3 regions of the Priestia sp. 3CA3 genome follow, and region 2 is predicted to be linked to each of the others. Evidence: riboswitches for the same ligand, from Rfam matches in the RefSeq annotation. Region 2 holds a riboswitch; each other region holds the start of a gene.
What was found. Region 2 has a riboswitch for lysine ahead of lysA (diaminopimelate decarboxylase). Riboswitches for the same ligand answer to the same signal wherever they lie in the genome.
Positions count from the first base shown of each region.

Region 1: another riboswitch for lysine. It lies ahead of AC1VNJ_RS00875 (aspartate kinase); the one in region 2 lies ahead of lysA (diaminopimelate decarboxylase).
Region 3: another riboswitch for lysine. It lies ahead of AC1VNJ_RS12825 (amino acid permease); the one in region 2 lies ahead of lysA (diaminopimelate decarboxylase).

Region 1 is NZ_JBXENJ010000001.1:177,313-182,190, reverse strand. Features, by position in the region: gene AC1VNJ_RS00885 (succinate dehydrogenase cytochrome b558 subunit) at 1-89, opposite strand, end outside; gene AC1VNJ_RS00880 (YslB family protein) at 579-1,106, shown strand; gene AC1VNJ_RS00875 (aspartate kinase) at 1,158-2,390, opposite strand; lysine riboswitch at 2,532-2,709, opposite strand; gene uvrC (excinuclease ABC subunit UvrC) at 2,775-4,541, opposite strand; gene trxA (thioredoxin) at 4,765-4,878, opposite strand, start outside.
Region 2 is NZ_JBXENJ010000004.1:367,568-372,445, forward strand. Features, by position in the region: gene AC1VNJ_RS13740 (NAD(P)/FAD-dependent oxidoreductase) at 1-672, opposite strand, end outside; gene AC1VNJ_RS13745 (CBO0543 family protein) at 1,011-1,523, shown strand; lysine riboswitch at 1,590-1,772, shown strand; gene lysA (diaminopimelate decarboxylase) at 1,911-3,239, shown strand; gene AC1VNJ_RS13755 (dicarboxylate/amino acid:cation symporter) at 3,290-4,552, shown strand; gene AC1VNJ_RS13760 (hypothetical protein) at 4,691-4,825, shown strand.
Region 3 is NZ_JBXENJ010000004.1:186,299-191,176, forward strand. Features, by position in the region: gene AC1VNJ_RS12810 (cysteine hydrolase family protein) at 1-257, shown strand, start outside; gene AC1VNJ_RS12815 (GNAT family N-acetyltransferase) at 352-843, shown strand; gene AC1VNJ_RS12820 (hypothetical protein) at 947-1,315, shown strand; gene AC1VNJ_RS12825 (amino acid permease) at 1,352-2,791, opposite strand; lysine riboswitch at 2,894-3,078, opposite strand; TPP riboswitch at 3,253-3,353, shown strand; gene thiT (energy-coupled thiamine transporter ThiT) at 3,386-3,994, shown strand; gene AC1VNJ_RS12835 (ethanolamine ammonia-lyase reactivating factor EutA) at 4,151-4,878, shown strand, end outside.

The DNA of each region.
Region 1 (4,878 bases), on a different contig from region 2:
ACTAAATGCTGTGTTAAGAAAATCCCGATTGGTATTACTCCAAGTAGTGAATGGATTCTCCGATATTGAAACTCTCTGTTTGCCGCCATCTGCGTAGACCCCCCTTAGTTAAATGAACATAGTTTGTGAAGAACTTTCTTACTCCCACTAGACAAATAGATTAATCGTGAATACAGGAAATGAAAACCTTTGCATTTCCTAATAAAGTATGTGACAGGTTAATTTTACTCCCATCGATTAAGAGCGTCAAGGCAAGATGTTTAAATCTTCTATAAAATATAAATTTATAAAATTTTATATTTGTTAACGCTTACTGCATTGATGTTAAAGATTTTTTCTTTCTATTATAATATCGCTTGCCACAGTTAAGTAAGCGTTTACTTTATACTTTTATTGTAAACAAGTTCACAAAACATTTACACAGGTAAAAGTACCCTTTTAAAAGTAATTTTATGGATTTTTTATCTTTACATCTAACTCTTTTTACCATAATAAAGATCCTCTTACATTTTATTAAAAAAATGCGTGAGAGGTTTTTTAGATTTGTATATAATAGTAGTAAAGAAAGAGGGGAAAGCATGAGCAATTTACAAACAGAATCACAGCAAGAACTTGAAGAGACGATGGAAACATTAGAACCTAATGCCGCAGCTGAAACAGAGAGAGCTCTTGATCACGTTCCATATTTCGGATACAGCCTTTTGCGTGACGTGTTAATTCCAGAGCTTCTTGGAGACGAAATGAATACCATCTCATACTGGGCAGGAAAACACCTTGCGCGTAAATATCCATTAAATACAATGGATGAAATCGTCGCATTTTTTAAAGCAGCTTCCTGGGGAACACTGACGCTTGCCAAAAAAGATAAATATTCACTAGAGCTTGAGTTATCAGGTGATGTGGTCAGCAAAAGATTTCAGCAGGAAACTTGTTCATTTCATCTTGAGTCAGGGTTTGTGGCTGAACAGATTCAGCGTCAAAACAACTGCCTAACAGAAGCCTACTTAACACCTAAAGAAAAGAACGGAAAAGTGCTGATTTCCGTGCAGTGGGACCGAAAAGATATCTTACCTACCGAAACCCGTGCGGAGCGTTATAAAAAGTAAGAAATACGTATATATAAAAGACGTGGAGATACCACGTCTTTTTTCTTTTCTTTATACTTGCACTGCCTGCTGCTCTTCTAATTCAAATGCTACGTGAAGCGTCTCAACAGCTTTTACCATATCAGCATGCGGTACAACTGTAGATACTTTAATTTCAGACGTGCTGACCATCTTCACTTCAATTTTCTCTCCTGCCAGCACTTCAAACATTTCGGCTGCAACACCTGGATTAGATATCATGCCAGATCCCACAATCGATACTTTAGCCAGACTGCTTTCATGTTCAATACGCGTATACCCCAAGGTAGATTTATACTCTTTTAAGACGGCAAGAGCAGCTTCTACATCTACAGTTTTAATAGAAAATGAGATAGAGAGGCGATTATTAGCCGTTACGTTTTGAATAATAATATCCACATTTAACTGTTCTTTTGCTAATGCTGTAAAAATAGTAGAAAGAGTTTGTAACTCGTTGTTTAACCCTTCAATTGTCACCCGTGAAATATTATCTTCAAACGCAATTCCTCTTACGACTAAGTTTTGTTCCATTGAAACTTCCTCCTCAACAATCGTTCCATTCTCGTTTTCTAAGCTTGAACGCACTTCTAGCGGTACCTGATAATTTTTTGCAAACTCAACAGCGCGCGGATGCAGCACCCCTGCTCCTAAATTGGCTAATTCTAACATTTCGTCATATGAAATAGAATGAAGTTTACGAGCATCTTCTACGTAGCGCGGATCCGTCGTAAACACTCCTGTTACGTCTGTATAAATATCACATTTTGCAGCTTTTAGTGCCGCGGCAAGAGCTACTGCCGTCGTGTCAGAGCCGCCTCGACCTAATGTTGTAATGCTTCCATCTTCTGAACAGCCTTGGAATCCAGCTACTACTACGATTCGACCTCTATCTAATTGGCTTTGAATACGAGTCGTGTCAATGTGCTGGATTCGTGCATTGCTGTGAACTGCTTCCGTCTGGATACCAGCTTGCCAACCTGTTAGCGAAGTGGCTTCATGACCTTTGCATTGAAGAGCCATTGTTAACAGGGAAATCGTTACTTGTTCTCCAGTTGTAAGAAGCATATCCATTTCGCGTTTACTTGGACTGTCCGTAATATCACTTGCTAATTTCACCAGTGCATCTGTGGTTTTGCCCATTGCCGATACAACAACTACTACTTGGTTACCGCGCTCTGCTTCTTGAATAACACGGTTTGCTACATGTTGAATACGTTCAACAGAACCAACAGATGTTCCACCAAATTTTTGAACGATTAATGCCATAATTTTGTTCATTCCTTTTCAATAAATTTGCATATGCAGGATGATGAGAAGCTAAATTTTTTTACTCAGACAATAAAAAAAGCAATGAGATGAGCTCTCATTGCTTAACGAACGAAAATTATAAAACATAACCGTCCACTGCCGTGAGATAGCTCTCCAAGAATCTACATCTTGACAATCCTACGTTTATTCAACGCAGAACCAGCAATCATTACTATGAGGTAATGTTCACTTCGGCAAATTTCCCTTTCCGCATCGTTCATAAGGGCTCATACCCTTCCTGATGCGTACTGATTAAATTTGCACCTCTATCTTCACTTCATTTGATGAAGTGTCGTATGAAATTAGTTAATAGCTTATCAAATATTTTCTATTATTTCAAGACTATTTTTGTAATGTTTCATAAATTTTTTCAGCAATGTTTTGAGGAACACCTGAATTTCGTATATCTTCAACCGTTGCTTCTTTCAATTTTTTCACCGAACCAAAATGCTTTAACAAAACTTTTTTACGCTTTTCTCCCACTCCCGGAATGTCGTCTAGAACTGACTGAAAAGCGGACTTAGAGCGCACTTGACGGTGGAAGGTGATTGCAAAGCGGTGAACTTCATCTTGGATTCGCTGAAGCAAATAAAATTCTTGACTATTGCGTTCAAGCGGTATGATTTGAGGAGGCTCACCAATCATCAGGTTGGAGGTTCTGTGTTTATCATCTTTAACAAGACCTGCTGTAGGCACTAAAAGTCCCAATTCATTTTCGAGAACGTCCTGGACTGCAGCTAAATGCCCTTTGCCTCCATCTACAACAATTAAATCCGGAAGCGGAAGGCCTTCTTTTAACGCTCTGGAATACCGTCTGCGAACGACTTCCCTCATGGAACTGTAATCATCTGGTCCCTTTACGGTCTTAATTTTATATTTGCGATATTCTTTCTTTTCCGGTTTCCCATCAACAAAAACAATCATCGCAGAAACTGGGTCTGTTCCTTGAATATTTGAGTTATCAAATGCTTCAATCCGATAAGGAGCGGCAATTCCAAGCTCTTCTCCTAACCGTTCAACTGCGCCAACTGTACGCTCTTCATCTCGTTCAATTAAATAGAATTTTTCACCGAGCGCAATCTTTGCATTTTTACACGCAAGTTCTACTAATTCTTTCTTTTTGCCTCGCTTTGGATGCTGAACCTCTACTTCTACTAACTTCTCAGCTAACTCTGCATCAATCGTTGCTGGAACCATCACTTCTTTTGGCTTAATATTTTTGGCATAAAACTGACCGATAAAAGTTAAGAAATCTTCTTCTGGCTCTTTATAAAAAGGAAACATAGAAACTTCTCGCTCAATTAATTTCCCTTGGCGAATAAAGAAAACTTGAACACACATCCAGCCTTTATCGTAAGAATAGCCAAACACATCTCGATTAACAAAATCATTAAACGTTACTTTTTGCTTTTCCATTGTCGCTTCGATATGAGCAATTTGATCTCGGTATTCTTTAGCCCGTTCAAAGTCAAGTTCTTCTGAAGCTTTTAACATTTTTTCAGTTAACTCTGTTTTGACATGCTCATATCCACCATTTAAAAACCGCGTGATATTTTCAATAATTTGTTTGTTTTGCTCTTCTTTTACCTCTTTTACGCAAGGAGCTAGACATTGCCCGATATGGTAATACAAACAAGGCCTATCTGGCATAGTGGAGCACTTTCTTAACGGATAAATGCGATCAAGAAGCCGCTTTGTTTCATTTGCTGCTTGAACATTAGGATAAGGACCGAAGTATTTCCCTTTATCTTTTTTTATTTTTCTTGTAATAACAAGTCGGGGCTGTTTTTCAGCTGTAATCTTAATAAACGGATAGCCCTTATCATCTTTAAGCATAATATTGTATTTTGGGTCATGCTTTTTAATTAAATTCATTTCTAAAATAAGCGCTTCTAAATTAGAAGATGTGACGATATATTCAAAGTCGACAATGTCGTTTACAAGTCGAAGCGTCTTTCCGTCATGAGATCCGGTAAAGTAGGAACGTACTCGATTTTTTAATACTTTTGCTTTTCCTACGTAAATGACCGTTCCATATTTATCTTTCATCAAGTAACAGCCGGGCTGATCCGGTAAAATAGCCAGCTTTTCTTTTAAATAATCGTTCATACTTTTCTCCTTCCTCTTCTCTTACTCTGTCCATCTATACAATCGCTTATGAAGCGTAACCTACATTCTTTCCTGTCTTAATACATGTACATAAGCTGGATTTATGGCGGTGTTCCTTACATCTAGTATAAAACAAACGAACGCATATTCGCTAAATAAAAGTATTCCCAAAAGAGAAAAAGTGGAGAAAAAGAAAAAAACCTAGCCTGAGCTAGGTTTTGACTTACGCGTGTTTATTAATTAATTCTGTTAATGCTTCTTTTGGTTGGAAACCAACTACTTGATCAACTTTCTCTCCATCTTTGAATAATACTAAAGTTGGGATACTCATAACACC
Region 2 (4,878 bases):
TTGAAAGCTTGCTAAAAATTTCACTCCAAGAGGCTCTAGTAATTGATTTGCCCACGCTCCTGCTGTCACGATTGTTGTACTTGCTAGAAGGGTTTGTCCATTTACGGCAACGCCCGTTACTTGATTATTTTCATAAAGTAGTTCTGCGTTTCCTTCTATTATTTTTGCACCGTTTTTCTTCGCTGCATTCACAAGTGCGTTTCGAAGAGCTCTTCCGTTAACGCGAGCGGCTCCACTAATATGAACTGAACTGTATTCTTCCGAAAGAGCCGGAAACAAAGCCTGTGTTTCTTTAGCGGATAAACGTGTAATCTCGCCTATTTCGGGGGCTTCTTCCCGACGCTTATATGCTCGTTCTTCCATTTTTTTAAGCTTTTGTTCATCAGTGTGTAAACTAATTGCTCCTACTCGCTTATATCCCGTATCCGTTTCTCCATCTTCTTCTAATTGCTGAATTAATGTTTGATAGTACTTGGCGCCGCCTTTTGCTAAGCGGTACCATGCTTTATTTCGACGCTGCGAAAGCCATGGACAAACAATTCCTGCTGCTGCATCAGTAGCTTGACCAGCATCCTTGCGATCTATCAATGTCACATCTGCTCCTGCTTTTGCTAAATGATATGCCGTAGAAGCTCCAAGTACCCCAGCTCCAACTACGATGTATGTTTTCATACCAAAACACCCTTTTCTTTCTTCTAGTATTCTCATGCTATATGTATGCAATTTTAGCATAGCAAAAAAAGAAGTCACATACTAGGCGAAGCTATTTTAAGCTTATTTTTAAGCCTTGCTGACTTTGACATATAGCTCCTTTCGTCTCGTAAACAAGAGCGGTAGAAGTTCTTTTACCAAGATTATAACAGGGTGAAGAAAGCCATAAATAGTGGTAGTACGTCTTTAACGCTGTGGCTTACGGCTTTTCTATTATAGGTGCTGAATAAAAAAATGAAAGAATAAAACCACTATAATATGTAAATAAAAAGAAATAACCATTATTTTAAGGAGAGCGTATGCAATCTTCATTTGTATTATTTTTTATCATTCTTGGTTTACTATTTGGCAAGTGGCGAAGGTATCAAGAATACTACCCTACTTTGCTGTTTTGGGTCACGGGGAATTTGCTTTATGAAGTGCTGCTGTTTCATCACCGCGTATGGGTATTTCACCCTGTTGGTATTGATCATCTTTTTCTACCCGATCACCTAATGGTTTCTCTTGGAATAACCTTAATTATTTATCCGTTTGTTATACCGGTTTTTTTAGGAAGGCTGCCGCTGCATGTAAGCGGCCGGCTGTGGTGGATTCTTTTATGGGCGCTTTTATTTACTGTGATTGAGTTCATTGCTTATGTTAATCACAGTATCACTCATCATTATGGATGGTCGCTGCTATGTTCTTTTCTCTTCAATATTGTCACGTTCTCACTTTTAATCATTCATCAGAAGACAGCGCTGGCTGCTTGGATTCTATCTGGAAGCTTCATAGCTTTTTTATTTATCTTCTTTGATATTCCTATGCCTTAACTTTTCATTGACTAGACAGAGGAAAAGGAAATATAATAGGAGTTACATTTAAATATAATTTTCCTCTCTGAGAATAGAGGTGCATGAAATCAAGAGTCACTTATTGGAGACTAATGGAGTCTGTGAAGATAAGTAAAAGGGATTTCGTGCCGAAGTATATAAACATCCATTGTGTTCATATACTGGTTCAGTATTGAATAAATGCTGAGCTGTCACAAACCACTTGGTTTGTGGAGAGCTATTGAAGAGATGTTGATGCCTAGAATGTAATAATACTTTATTATTATGAAACCAAGACGCGTGAACATCACTTCACGGGTCTTTTTTGTGTTTTTCTACTGACCATCAAAGTTATAGTTGAATGATTTAAATGGAGGGATACGGATTATGTACTTACATGGAACGAGTAAAATTAACAGCAGCAATCATTTAGAAATTGGGCAGTGCGATACGGTCGAACTGAAAAAACAATACGGCACTCCCCTATACATCTACGATCAAGAATTAATTGAGACGAAATGCAAGGCCTTCCATTCAGCCTTTCAAAGAAGCGGATTTTCATATCAAATCGCCTATGCAGGGAAAGCGTTTCTTTGTATGGAAATGGCTAGCCTTTTAACGAAGCTTGATATGTCATTAGATGTGGTCTCAGGAGGCGAATTATTTACAGCTCTTGAAGCGGGATATCCAGCTGAACGCATTCATTTTCACGGAAATAACAAAACGATTGAAGAAATTGAAATGGCTCTTGATGCGAATATTGGCTGTTTTGTTGTGGATAACTTTACCGAACTTGAAGTTTTACATGCCTTAGCAGCTGAGCGCAAACAGAAAGCATCTATTCTTCTGCGTGTTACTCCAGGGATTGAAGCCCACACACATGAGTATATTATGACCGGACAGGAAGACTCCAAGTTTGGATTTGGTCTTTCCAATGACCAGGCTATGAAAGCGGTAAGTTCTGCATTAGAAAAGCCTTACTACGATCTTTTAGGCATTCATTGTCATATTGGTTCGCAAATTTTTGAAGTAGATGGTTTTTCTCGCGCCATTGATATTTTAACTGATTTCTTATTCAGTATTCGTGATAAAATGGAATTTGAAGTAAAAGTTTTAAACGTAGGTGGTGGTTTTGGTATTCGTTATACCGAAAGCGACTCTCCACTTCCAGTTGAGTATTATGTAGATGCACTGACAGAAAAGCTAAGCCGCACGTTAACTGAACAGAATTATACCCTTCCGGAAGTCTGGATTGAGCCTGGAAGAAGCATCGTAGGAGAAGCAGGTACAACGCTTTATACAATCGGCTCAACGAAGGAGATTCCAGGTGTACGCAAATACGTAGGAATTGATGGCGGTATGACCGATAATATCCGTCCTGCTCTTTACGATGCAAAACATGAAGCTGTCTTGGCTAATAGAGTGACGGATAAAAAAGATGAAACAGTATCAATTGCAGGGAAATGCTGTGAATCAGGAGATATGCTTATTTGGGATATCGATTTACCGCGCGTTAATCAAGGAGATTTACTAGCAGTATCCTCTACAGGTGCCTACAACTATTCAATGGCTAGCAATTACAACCGTATTCCGCGCCCTGCTGTTGTATTTGTGAAAAATGGAGAAGCTCGTCTTGCTGTAGAGCGAGAAACATACGAAGATTTGGTGCGTAAAGATGTAAAGCCAGTCGTTACTACGTATGCAATGAGCAAATGATAGCTGTTCTTGCGTAGTAAAGAAGCTATTGTTGTTTGGAGGAAATCTATATGGTTTTAAGTGTATTTAAAACGTACAGATCATCGCTTATTCTGCTTCTCGCTATTTTAATTGGCGGGATAGCAGGATATGCTATCGGGCCCGATGTGGCAGTCGTAAAGCCCTTTGGTGATTTGTTTCTTAATTTAATGTTCATGATTATCGTTCCCCTTGTCTTTTTTAGTGTGGCTTCGGCGATCGCAAACATGAACGAAATGAAACGTCTTGGTAAAATTATGCTAGGTATCGCCGTTGTGTTTGTCGCCACTGCTGCTGTTTCAGCCGTTCTAGGCTTTTTAGGCGCATCACTTTACAATCCGCTGCACAACGTAGATACTTCTGCCATTAAAGAATTAATGGGTGACAGTGAAAATACAGCTGAAAAAATGACGCTTTTAAATCAGCTTGTTAGTACATTTACTGTACCTGATTTTGTTCAGTTATTTTCGAAAGAGCATATTTTACAATTAATTGTCTTTGCCGTTATCTTCGGTATTGCTACCACGATGGCTGGTGAAAAAGGACAGCCTATGGCGAAATTTCTGACTTCGGGTCAAGAAGTATCGATGAAAGTCGTTAAAATTGTCATGTACTATGCTCCAATTGGTTTAGGGTGCTATTTTGCTACTGTGGTAGGAGAACTTGGACCAAAGATCTTGCAAGGGTATGCCAGAGCATTTATTCTTTATTTATTAATTGCAATCGTTTACTATTTTGGCTTCTTTACGCTATACGCATGGATTGCTGGCGGTAAAGCAGGAATTAAGCTGTTTTGGAAAAATGCAGCTGCTCCTTCTATCACTGCTATTGCTACCTGTTCTTCCGCGGCATCTATTCCAGTCAATTTAGACGCAACAAAGAAAATGGGTGTGCCGCTGGATATTGCTGAAACAGTGATTCCATTAGGAGCAAACACCCATAAAGATGGTTCTGTTATCGGTGGTATTCTAAAAATTGTTTTCTTATTCAGTTTGTTCGGCAAAGATATGACGTCTGCTACGAGTATTTTGAGCATATTAGGCGTAGCCTTTTTAGTTGGAGCCGTAATGGGAGCAATTCCTGGAGGCGGTATGATTGGCGAAATGTTAATCATTACAATTTACGGATTTTCGCCAGAAGTTCTGCCCATCATTGCGGTCATTTCCACAATTATTGACGCCCCTGCTACGCTCTTAAACAGTACGGGAAATACAGTAACAGCGATGCTTGTTACAAGGTTTACAGAAGGAAAAGACTGGATTAATAAAATTATCACCACCGATAAAGTCGCCTAGTAAAAAAGCAAAGGGAACAGTCTTAGTGACTCTCCCTTTGCTTTTTTCGTGTGCAGTAATATCGATAGCCGTGTATAAAGTTTGTAAATACGCACATTCTATAGGTATGTTTCATAACCGGACTGGAGGTGTCGTCTAATGAGTAACGCTGCAGGAGGTTCAAAGAAGAATCAACCGAATGATGCGAATCACGTAAGTGCAGAAACAAAAGCTCATCAAAAACGTCTCACTGAGCAAAACAAACAAGAGCATCAAGCTGAAGAGCGAAAATAAAATGACGTCAAAGAACGTTTGGCACAGGCCCTGTGTTCTTTGACGTCATTTTA
Region 3 (4,878 bases), 180 kb from region 2:
TCTTAATAGGACTAACTACTAATCACTGCGTCTCTACGACTGCGCGCATGGCTGGAAATCTAGGGTATAGGACGTATGTTGTGAACGATGCAACGGCCTGTTTTGATTGTATGTCCTACGATGGAAAAACCAGACTTCTTGCAGAAGATGTACATACATTCGCACTGTCTTCCTTGCACGGAGAGTTTGCAACGGTCGTTTCTACAAAAGAGACTCTTCAAGTCCTTCAAACCTTTCAATATGCCCAAAACCAATAACCGATGTGCATACGCACATCGGTTTTTTATGTAGATTATGTTTCTTAAAAGAAGTAAAATAAAGATAATTCTATACTATAAGGAGTTTGTACATATGATCATTCGTTATGCTAAAGAAGAAGATTTACCTATGCTTGTTGAAATTTATAATCAGTCCGTTCAAACAAGTGCTGCTACTTTTGACTTAACGCCTGTAACAGTAGAACAAAGAAGGGGCTGGTTTAATAATCATATTAGCAATGAACTTTTTCCACTTATTGTCGCGGAAAAAGATGGAGTAGTAGCGGGCTATGCTTCGCTTTCCTCGTATCGAGATAAAGAAGCGTACATTCAAACAGTAGAGCTATCGATTTATATTGATAAAAATCAACAAGGGCATGGTATTGGGAAACAGCTTATGAAGCGCATTTTGGAATTAGCTAAAGAGCTCGACCATCACGTTGTCATTTCAGGAATTACAAAAGGGAATGATATCAGTATCAAAATGCATGAGCAATTTAATTTTACATTTTGCGGAGAGTTTAAAGAAGTGGGCTGGAAATTTGATCAGTGGCAAGATGTACTTTTTTATCAGCTTATTTTATAAGATGTATGACACCTTTACACATTGTAACGTTTTAGTTTCATGTGTAAAGGTTATTAAAATAATAAGTTGTTTTATTATTTTAATACGAAAGGTGTTAGCTATCATGAGTACACATTTTCAATATCAACATCTAAGAGCTGTGCCGAAAAGATGGTCCCAAAAAGAACTGCATATCCAGCTGAATAGAATCAAACACAATTCTGAACTATCTACTATAGCAGCAGATCCGCTTTTTCATCTGTTAGAATGTACCCGTTCAGGCCTTCAAACTAAACAAGAAATCATAGACTACATCCAAACCATTCCTAATCACCAACTTCCATCTTTTGCAACTCATTTAAGCAGGTTAATTCAGCGTATTTATTATATCGAAGCTGCTGATTACTATAACCGTCCCCTCAAAGGTTATATGCTTGTTATGAAAAACCAACCCGCTTATATATCTCTTCATTTTGCCGATCAGCTCATATAAAAAAAGCTCTCTATTCAAAAGAATAGAGAGCTTTTTTTATTCGTATTTTTTCACTGTTACTTGACATTCTTTTAACGGGATAAGCTTCGATTTTTTCGTCCATTTGTATCCTAACCACACAATTAAGAATAAAGGAAGTCCGATATAAGAAACAAGTACACCGTACCAGTCAATCGAGTCACCCATAAACGCCGAATAGTTTTGGCCTAAAATAACAACGGCACATAAAATAAAGGCAAAGATAGGGCCAAATGGGAAAAGTTTTGCATGATATGGAAGTTCACTCAAATCATGACCTTGAGCAACAAATGCTCTTCTAAAACGATAGTGGCTGATCGCAATTCCTAACCAAGCAATAAAACCAGACATACCAGAAGCGTTAAGTAACCACGTATATACCGCACCGTCTCCAAAAAATGAAGCACCAAATGCAAGTGTACCGACAAGTGCCGTTGCGATTAAGGCATTAACTGGAACGCCTCGTTTATTCACTTTTGCTAAGAACCTTGGTGCTTTTCCATCTTTCGCTAAGTTCCACAGCATACGCGTAGAAGCATACATGCCTGAGTTACCAGCAGATAAAACAGCTGTTAAAATAACGGCATTAATCGCTGATGCTGCAAACGCCAGACCTGCTCGTTCGAATATCAAAGTAAACGGACTTACTCGCACGTCATCACTTGCTAATGAATTCGCTGTGTATGGAATAAGCATTCCAATAACAAAAATAGCTAAAATATAAAATAACAAGATGCGCCAGAAGACTTGTTTAACTGCGCGAGGAACCGTTTTTTCCGGATCTTCACTTTCTCCAGCTGCGACTCCAAGCAACTCTGTTCCTTGGAATGAAAAACCAGCTGCCATAAAGATACCTAGTACAGTGAAGAATCCACCGTGAATCGGTCCATCACCAAGCGTGAAGTTTTTAAAACCTGGTGCTTCATTGTTAAAGATACCAAAAATCATCATAATACCAATAACTAAAAAGATAATAACCGTTACTACTTTAATTAAAGAAAACCAAAATTCAGATTCACCAAATCCTTTTACAGAAAGGTAGTTAAGCCCAAACATAATTAATAAAAACAGGGCACTCCATAAAATAGAAGAAGAGTTCGGGAACCAAAATTTCATAATAAGGGCTCCAGCAGATAATTCAGCTGCAATCGTAATAGCCCAGTTATACCAGTAGTTCCAGCCGAGAGCGAAACCAAAGGATGGATCTACAAAACGAGACGCATACGTACTAAATGAACCAGCTTCAGGCATATAAGCTGCTAGCTCTGCTAGGCTGGTCATCAAAAAGTAAACCATTACGCCAATAATAGCGTAAGCTAAAAGCGCTCCCCCAGGTCCTGCTGTGTGAATTGCTCCACCACTTGCTAGGAATAAGCCGGTTCCGATGGCTCCTCCTAATGAAATCATCGTTAAGTGGCGAGATTTCAACCCACGTTTTAATTCTTGCTGCTCTTGCATAGATAAATACTCCTTTCGAATGTACGGAAAGAGACGGGATAACATAAAAAAAGCCCGCAGTATATGTGCGCGCTTTTAAATCTGAAAACCGCGTCAACCTTCCGTGAAGATAGCTCTTCACATCACTCGCATGATGTGACAGTTCTGTTCCTGTTCGGAGACAGCCCCAGCTTAAATCAACCGAGAAGTGATTTAAACTTCGGCAATTTTTCCTTTCAAGCAACATCCTCAATGTTCTCTGCATTTCCGTTACTTTACTATTAAAAACTGCGACCTCTACCTCATCGATTAGGATGAGGGTTTTTTATATTCAATTGACATAAAAGAAGTATAACAAATACTAAAACGATTGTCATTATAAAAAATAGATTCAGAAAATAGAAACATCTTTGAAATCTCTCGAATCTATTTTGTTACGTATGGTATAATAAACATTGTCTTTATACTACATAAATATCCAAACGTACCACAGGGGGAGCCGCCGTGCTGAGAGTGAACGAAATGTTCAGACCCTTCGAACCTGTTAGTTAACGCTAGCGTAGGAATGTGGGAATAGTAGCATATATTTGCTTACTCCTGTGTAAACCGTTTGATATGAATGATTCAAAAACAGGAGTGAGAAACGTGAATAAAGCATTACCTTTACAGGCTAAAATTGAAATAGCTATTTTTGCAGCATTGGCACTTCTACTTGACCTTTTGCCTTCAATTAAAATTGCGACGGCTGTGAGCATTTCGTTCTCCATGGTGCCCATTTTTATTATGTGCTTTCGCTGGGGAGTAAAAGGCGGGGCTCTATCTGGTCTATTATGGGGGCTTTTGCAGTTAGCCACAGGAACAGCTTATATTTTAACAGCGCTACAAACATTTATTGAATATATTGTAGCTTTTGCTTTTATAGGTTTTGGAGGTATTTTTTCACAATCTATTAAAACAAATTTAGCTACCAATAACAGATCAAAAGCTTTTGTTTTAATTGTTTTATCCCTTATTATCGGCAGCTTCGCACGTTATTTCTGGCACTTTATTGCTGGTATTATTTTCTGGGGATCGTACGCACCAAAGGGTATGTCCGCTCTGTGGTATTCTTTTTCAATGAACGGTATTTCAATGGTAGGGTCACTAATAGCCTGCTTAGTCATTCTTTCATTGTTAATTCCATCGGCATCAAGAATGATTGTAACTAAATCACACTCATCATAAGAAAAAAGACTAAATCTGCCAAGATTTAGTCTTTTTTCTTATTTGTCACCTTTGTTTACACAAAAGTGTGTCAGGTTTGATAACATAGTTAGTGAAATATTCAAAAAACTGTTTTATGATAGTCAACATATTCAAACGAGATAAAGGATTGATCGTATGCTACAGAAATGGATCACGAGCATAGGTTTAGATATTGGAACAAGCACAACAAAACTGATTGTAAGCAAACTGTTAATAGCAAATCAACAAAATCAGTTTACGCTGCCAGGCTGTCAAATTATTGATCGTCGCGTAACGTATGCAAGTTCCATCTATACAACACCTATGGTAAACGAGGTTGAAATCGATGTTCGAAGGTTAACGCTATTACTAGAAAAAGAGTACAAAAAAGCAGGGATCTCCTTAGATCAAGTGGAGGCGGGTGCTGTGATCATCACAGGAGAAACGGCTCGGAAGCAAAATGCAGAGAGTATCGTTCACTATCTAGCTGAACACGCTGGGAATTTTGTTGTTGCAACAGCTGGTGCTGACTTAGAAGGAATGTTAGCGGCAAAAGGATCGGGAGCAATCGAACATTCTGCTGAAACCAATAAAGTGATTGCCAATATTGATGTAGGTGGAGGCACTGCTAACATCGCCTTATGTCAAAATGGAAAAGTGATTGAAACGTTTACCCTGCATGTAGGCGGAAGATTAATTCGACTAAACGAAGATGGTATTGTTACCTACGTTTCGTCTTATTTAACTGAATTTTTAAAAAATAATTCTCTGATGCTTCAAGAAGGCGAAAAAGCAACATTTGAAAAACTCTCGTCTATTTGCAAATTGCTAGCTAAAGAAACCGTGGATTATGTGAGCGCACTGAAGCAAACCTCTTTGCTGCT